3 regions of the Mesorhizobium sp. LCM 4576 genome follow, and region 2 is predicted to be linked to each of the others. Evidence: predicted binding sites of a transcription regulator. Region 2 holds the regulator's gene; each other region holds the start of a gene.
What was found. Region 2 encodes PhoB, which activates phosphate uptake and scavenging genes when phosphate is short. Its sites were predicted from a motif close to TGTCATNNANCTGTCAT; they were not measured.
Positions count from the first base shown of each region.

Region 1 (2,531 bases), on a different contig from region 2:
CCTCGCCGATCATGCGCGACTTCGGCGTCAACGTTTCGTCCAGATTGGGGCCGTTCGGYCCGCGATAGGAGCGCATGTCGAGGAAGAACACGTCGAGCAGCGGCCCGTGCGAGATCTTGCGGTAGACGCGGCCCGGCTCCGACGGCTCGTAGCGGATGGTGGTCATCTCATGGAAGGCGCGCGCCGCGCGTGCCGCCAGCACATGGATGGATTTCTCCTTGTAGCGGTCGTCGGCGGTCAGGTCCTTCGAGTCCGACCAGTTGTTGAGCACCTCGTGGTCGTCCCACTGGTAGAAGGTCGGGCAGATGGCGGAGAGGGCAAGCACGTGCTTGTCCATCATGTTGTACTTCCACTGGTCGCGATATTCGTCCAGCGTCTCGGCGACCTTGCGCTTGCCATCGAGCATGACGACGTTCTTCCACTTGCCGCCGCCGGGCAGGTCGACCTCGTCCTTCAGCGCACCGTCGYCATAGATCGTGTCGCCCGAATGCAGGAAGAAGTCCGGCGTGTGCTTGGCGATGGTCGAATAGGTCTTCATGCCGGTCTCGTCGATGCCCCAGCCCTGGCCGGCGGTGTCGCCCGACCAGGCGAAGCGCACATCGCGCTTCGAGGACGGTGCCGTGCGGAAGCGGCCGACGATCGGCTCGGAGACGGCATTGATGTCGGAGAGATCGGCGGCAGTCATGCGGTAGAAGATGTCCTGGTCGGAGGCGAGGTCGGTGAGCAGCCGCTTCACCGTGTAGTCGCTGGCGGGCGAGGTATCGAGCGCAGCCAGCCGCGTGGCATTGGCGAAGCTTTCGGTGGTCGACACTTCATACATCACGCGCGCCGGGCGATCGGTGCGGGTCCAGACCATGCCGGACGTGGCGTCGACGTCGCCGGACTGGACGCCATGCGTGAAGGCGGGGCGCTGGCTGGCGCGAGAATAATAGGGCAGTGCCAGACCGGAGGCGCCGACAAGGCCGAAGGCACTGGCCGAGGTGACGAAAGCGCGGCGGGTAAGGGAAAGCTTGTTCATGGCTGTCTCCGGATGGCTTTGAACGGGACCGCCAAGCTCTCGCCTCAATGTTTCAGYCGCATTTCGGAACCATGAAGTTTTGATAACAGCGAACAGAACTGCTGATCTCCCCCCTTGTGGGGGAGATGGCCGGCAGGCCAGAGGGGGCGCGAAGGATCGCCAACCTCTCAGACCCCTCAAACTCTTCGCAACGGTTTGATTTGACGGCAATTCAACCGAGAAGTCGGCGGGACAGCGCCCCCCTCTGCCCTGCCGGGCATCTCCCCCACGAGGGGGGAGATTGGCTGTTCAGACCATCTGCGGCTCCGGCTCGAAGGCCGGCCTGTCGGTATTGATCAGCAACGAAATACAAGCCGCTGCGATGCCCGTCATCCCCGCAATCAGGAACGCCAGCTCGTAATTGCCCTGCAGCTCGCGCATCGTGCCACCAAAGGCGGCGGCGGCCGCGGCGCCCACCTGGTGGCCGGCGACGATCCAGCCGAACACGATCGGCCCGCTGCGGTCGCCGAAGGCTTCGTTGGCGAGCCTGAGCGTCGGCGGCACGGTGGCGATCCAGTCGAGCCCGTAGAGCACAGCGAAGATGACCAGGCTGGTCGCCGAGAAGCCGGAATAAGGCAGGTAGATCAGCGACAGGCCGCGCACGGCGTAATAGACGCCGAGCAGCTTGCGCGGATCGAAACGGTCGGTGAGCCAACCGGACAGCGTCGTGCCGATCAGGTCGAAAATGCCCATCATCGACAACAGCCCGGCGGCCTGAACCTCGCCGATACCCATATCGCCGCAGAAGGCGATGAGATGCGTGCCGACGAGACCGTTGGTGGTGAAGCCGCAGACGAAGAAGGTGGCGAACAGGTACCAGAACACCCGGGTGCCCGCCGCGCGGCYCAGCGTGTTCAGCGTATGCGCCAGAAAATTGCCCTGCGATGCCGGCGACACCGGCGGCACGTCGTTCGCGTCGGCGCCGTAGCGCACCTGGCCGATCGAGGAAGGGCGTTCCGGCACGAGCAGCAGAACGAGCGGGATCAGCGCCGCGGTGGCGAGGGCAACCGCAATCGCCACAGGCTTCCAGCCGCCGTTTTGCGCCAGCGAGGCGATCACGGGCAGGAACACCAGCATGCCGGTGGCGCTTGAAGCCGACATCAGGCCCATCATCAGGCCGCGATTGGTCTTGAACCAGCGGTTGACGATGGTGGCGCCAAGCACGCTCGCCACCGCGCCCGAGCCGATGCCGGAAAACACGCCCCAGGTGAGGAAGAGATGCCAGGGCTGCGTCATGAACAGGCTGAGCGCGGTCGAGCCCGACATCACCAGCAGCGCGCCAAGCAGCGTGCGGCGGAGCCCAACGCGCTCCATCAGCGCCGCGGCGAAGGGGCCCGTCAGCCCGTAGAGCAGGATGCCGACGCTGGCGGCCCAGGAGGTGACGTCGCGGCGCCAGCCGAAGCTTTCCTCCAGCGGAACCATCATCACCGAGGGCGCCGAGCGAAGCCCGGCCGCGATCAGCAGGCAGAGGAAA
Region 1 is NZ_MDDT01000012.1:68,243-70,773, reverse strand. Features, by position in the region: gene LCM4576_RS06465 (alkaline phosphatase) at 1-1,018, opposite strand, end outside; gene LCM4576_RS06460 (MFS transporter) at 1,307-2,531, opposite strand, start outside.
Region 1: the regulator PhoB is predicted to act here: its motif matches at 1,090-1,106, upstream of LCM4576_RS06465 (alkaline phosphatase).

Region 2 (2,043 bases):
AGCCGATGGCCGACGACCTGCGCAGCGTGGTCGGAGCGATCCGCATGGCGGGCGACCTCRAGCGCATCGGCGATCTCGCCAAGAACATCGCCAAGCGCGTCGGCTCGGTCGGCGTCAGCGCCGCGCCGCGCGACCTCACGCATTCRATCGATTCCATGGCGCAGATGGTGCTGATCCAGGTCCAGGGCGTGATCCAGGAATACACGGTGGGCGATGCCACGGCGCTGGCCAAGCTTCGCAACGACGACGAACGCATCGACGTCAAATACACATCCGTCTTCCGAGAGCTGTTGACCTATATGATGRAAGATCCGCGCAACATCACCGCTTGCACGCATCTTCTGTTCTGCGCCAAGAACCTCGAGCGCATCGGCGACCATGTGACCAACATCGCCGAGAACGCCTATTATGTGTTGACCGGCACGCAATTGCCCGCCAACCGTCCGAAGCAGGACGAGACGGCAATGTCGGCGCCGGCGGCCTGACGGAAAAGGTTACMCCGATGATCGCGCCACGCATCATGGTGGTGGAGGACGAGGAGCCGCTGGGGGTGCTGCTCCGCTACAATCTCGAATCCGAGGGTTACCAGGTCGAAGTGGTGACCCGCGGCGACGAGGCCGAAATCCGCCTTCAGGAAAACGTTCCCGACCTGCTCGTGCTCGACTGGATGGTGCCGGYGGTGTCCGGCATCGAGCTTTGCCGGCGCCTCAGGATGCGGCCAGAGACCGAGCGGCTGCCGATCATCATGCTGACCGCGCGCGGTGAAGAGAGCGATCGGGTTCGAGGTTTGTCCACCGGCGCCGACGACTATCTGGTCAAGCCGTTCTCGACGCCGGAGTTCATGGCGCGCGTCAAGGCGCTGTTGCGCCGCGCAAAGCCTGAGGTGCTGTCCAGCGTGCTCAAGGTCGGCGACATCGTGCTCGACCGCGAATCGCATCGCGTCTACCGCAAGAAGAGCGAGATCAGGCTCGGCCCGACCGAGTTCCGGCTGCTCGAATTCATGATGCGCCACCCCGGCCGCGTGTTCTCGCGCAGCCAGCTGCTCGACAATGTCTGGGGCGAGACGATCTATATCGACGAGCGCACCGTGGACGTCCATGTCGGCCGCCTGCGCAAGGCCGTCAACAACGGCCGCATGCCCGACGTCATCCGCACCATCCGCGGGGCGGGCTATGCGATCCGGGAGGATTAGGTTCGCCGTTCGCAGAATGACGCGTCCGCTACCGGATCGCATGCGTTGGCGAGTAGCCGGGACGGTCGTGCTTCGTCATCGACGGGCGGAGCAAGGAGCGTAGCGACGCAGCGCAGACCCGAGGATCCATTCCGTGACGTCGACGCGCTGCGGCGGCGCAGAATTCTGCTCGGCTGCGCCCGACGTCCGAGGTAACGGAATGGATTCCAGGGTCTCCGCGACGGAGCTTCGCTCCTGCTCCGCCCTGGAATGACGAAGCTTCGGGGCCTTCGCTAATCTCCGGTGTCCAGCGGGACACTCGAAACCAACGATCACTCAAAGTGGCTCAAGCGACGTGCTTGCCCGCTCTTGCCTGAACCCCCGGCGCGAAAATCTCCTGGTCGACGAAGGTCAGCGCGCGCATGGCGCAGCCTTCGCGGATCAGCGGCAGCTCGTTCGGCTCGGTGTCGAAGGAGATCGATTCCGAATGCTGGCCGCCGGCGGTCTGGGCGATCGCCTTCCTCAGCGCCGGCTCGATCAGGTCGAAGGCGGCCGCGCTGACGCCGACCATGGCGACGGGCGCCGGATCGATGAGGGCGAACAGGCTGCCGAGGCCGAAGCCCAGCGCCTCGCCGGCCCGGCGATAGGCCTCCCGCTCGGGACCTTCCTCGAGCCGGGCCTTYGCGGCAAGCGCGCGCATGTCGGCGTCGCCGACGTCCGTCGGCGCGGCATCCTCGCTTATGCCCATGGCGCTGCGCCAGATGGCGTAGTTGCCGRCATAGGCCTCCACGCAGCCGCGCCGGCCGCAGCGGCAAAGCGCGCCGCCCGGACGGTGGATCATGTGCCCGAACTCACCGCCGGAGGAATGTGTG
Region 2 is NZ_MDDT01000037.1:16,199-18,241, forward strand. Features, by position in the region: gene phoU (phosphate signaling complex protein PhoU) at 1-485, shown strand, start outside; gene phoB (phosphate regulon transcriptional regulator PhoB) at 503-1,192, shown strand; gene LCM4576_RS21065 (ROK family protein) at 1,518-2,043, opposite strand, start outside.

Region 3 (2,416 bases), on a different contig from region 2:
CGCCCGTTGCGCCGGTGACGAGCGCCTTGCGGCCGGTCAGTTCGAACATTTTTCTCTCCTGATCTCAGAGAGGCACCCTTGGCACAGGTGCCGTCAAATCGCCAGCCTGTCAGGCGAGCGTCGCCAGCGCCGCCTCGACTTCCGCCGCAGTGCCGACGGCGGCGGTGGCGATCTCGCGGTTGATACGACGCGCCAGGCCCGACAGCACCTTGCCGGCGCCGACCTCGTAAAGCGTCGACACTCCATTGGCGCCGAACCATTCCACCGTCTCGCGCCAGCGCACGCGGGCAACCACCTGCTCGACCAGGCGACGGGCGATCTCGTCCGGGTCGCTGGTTGGAGTCACGGTGACATTGGAGACGATCGGAACCACGGGCGCCGATTTCGCGACACCAGCCAGCGCTTCGCGCATGATGTCGGCCGCCGGCGCCATCAGCGCCGAGTGGAAGGGAGCGGACACCTGCAGCATCAGCGCCCGCTTGGCGCCTTTTTCGGTGCACAGCTTCGCCGCCAGTTCGACCGCCGCCTTGGCACCCGAAATCACCAGCTGGCCGCCGCCATTGTCGTTGGCGACCTGGCAGACCGAGCCCTTGGCCGCTTCCGCGCAAGCCGCTTCGACATCGGCCTGCTCCAGCCCGATGATGGCCGCCATCGCCCCCTCGCCGGCCGGCACCGCCGCCTGCATGGCGTTGCCGCGGGTCCTAAGCAGCCGAGCGGCGTCGCCGACAGAAACGAAGCCGGCCGCGCCAAGCGCGGAATATTCGCCCAGCGAATGGCCCGCGACATAGYCCACCTTGTCCTTCAGCGAGAAGCCGCGCGCTTCGAGCGCCCGCATCGCCGCCAGCGACACCGCCATCAGCGCCGGCTGGGCGTTGGCGGTCAGCGTCAGCGTCTCTTCCGGCCCTTCCCAGATAAGTTTCGACAGTTTTTCGCCGAGCGCGGCGTCCACTTCCTCGAAGACGCGGCGCGCTTCCGGGAATTGGTCGGCGAGGTCCTTGCCCATGCCGACGGCCTGGCTGCCCTGTCCCGGAAAGGTGAATGCGACGGCCATTGAAGTCTCTCCCGAGGCTGGTTTTTTCCTGCCTCTGGCGCAAGGCGGACGGCCAAGTCAAGCCCGCCGGCGCCCTTTGGATCCGCAATTCGGCCGGAAAAGGTTGRCGACTGCCTGTTCCGAAAGGCTTTTTGGCGATCACACCTGATGAAAACCGCTCACGTTTGGGTTGCTGGCTCTTCTTATTTCCGCCACAGGCGCTAGCTTTGCGTGACACTTCGATGACAGAAGCGTGACGGGCGTGGAAGGCGTGTTGCGTGGGCCGGGGGAAAACAGAGTGGCAAGGACCAGAAAAGGCGTGGCCAAGCCCGTGCCGGGCTTTTTGGAAGACGATCCGTCCACCGGCTATCTGCCCGMACGAACCTGGCCGACCGTACGCTATGGCCTGACTACAGTTCTCGCGGCGGCCCTGCTTGTCTTCGCGATCGAATGGATCGTGCGCGGCGATTTCTTCGGCACGGTCGATTTCTTCCTGCAGCCGTTCAAGCCGGGCTGGACCACCATCATCCTCTTCGCGCTGGTGCTGGTCGGGCTTGACGCCATATTGGGCCGCAGCCACCAGAGCCTGATGATCGTGGCGCCYCTGACGCTGGCGCTTGCCTTTGTCGGCCACCAGAAATCGCATTATCTCGGCGACCCGCTCTATCCGACCGATTTCCTGTTTGCCCGCCAGATCGTGGCGCTGATGRCGCTTCTGGTGCGCGAACGGCCGTGGACGGCGGTCATGRTGGCCGCGGCCATAATCGGCGGCCTGACGCTGCTCGTCTATTGCTGGCGGACCTGGCGGCGGCGGGTTCCGATCCTCAGCCGCAAGGGCCGCCTGGCGCGGTTGGCGCTTGCCGTGCCGCTGCTCGCCTTCTTCGTCTCGATCATGGACTACGCCACCTTCTCGTGGACGCGCGACCGGCTGCAGATCATCCCGATCATGTGGGACCAGAAGGAGAACTACGCCTCCAACGGCTTTGCGCTGGCCTTCGCGATGAACGTGCCGATGGCGCATGTCTRGGCGCCTCCCGGCTATTCGCAAAAGACGATGGATGCGATCCAGCGGCCCGATGTCGCCGCTTCCGTGCCGGACGATAAGCCGGATATCGTGGTGGTGATGAGCGAATCCTTCTGGGATCCGACACAGCTGCCCGGCGTCAGCATCAAGCCCGACCCCATCCCGACAGTACGCGCCTTGCGCTCCGGCTCGATGTTCTCGCCCGAGTTCGGCGGCATGACCGCCAATATCGAATTCGAGGCGCTGACCGGCTTTTCCAATGCCTTCTTGCCGGCCGGCTCGATCCCCTACCAGCAATATGTGCGCACCCCAACGCCCTCGCTGGCGACTTTCCTGAAGAGCGAGGGCTACCGGGCGCACGC
Region 3 is NZ_MDDT01000057.1:584,525-586,940, reverse strand. Features, by position in the region: gene fabG (3-oxoacyl-[acyl-carrier-protein] reductase) at 1-49, opposite strand, end outside; gene fabD (ACP S-malonyltransferase) at 110-1,051, opposite strand; gene LCM4576_RS28475 (LTA synthase family protein) at 1,329-2,416, shown strand, end outside.
Region 3: the regulator PhoB is predicted to act here: its motif matches at 1,262-1,278, upstream of LCM4576_RS28475 (LTA synthase family protein).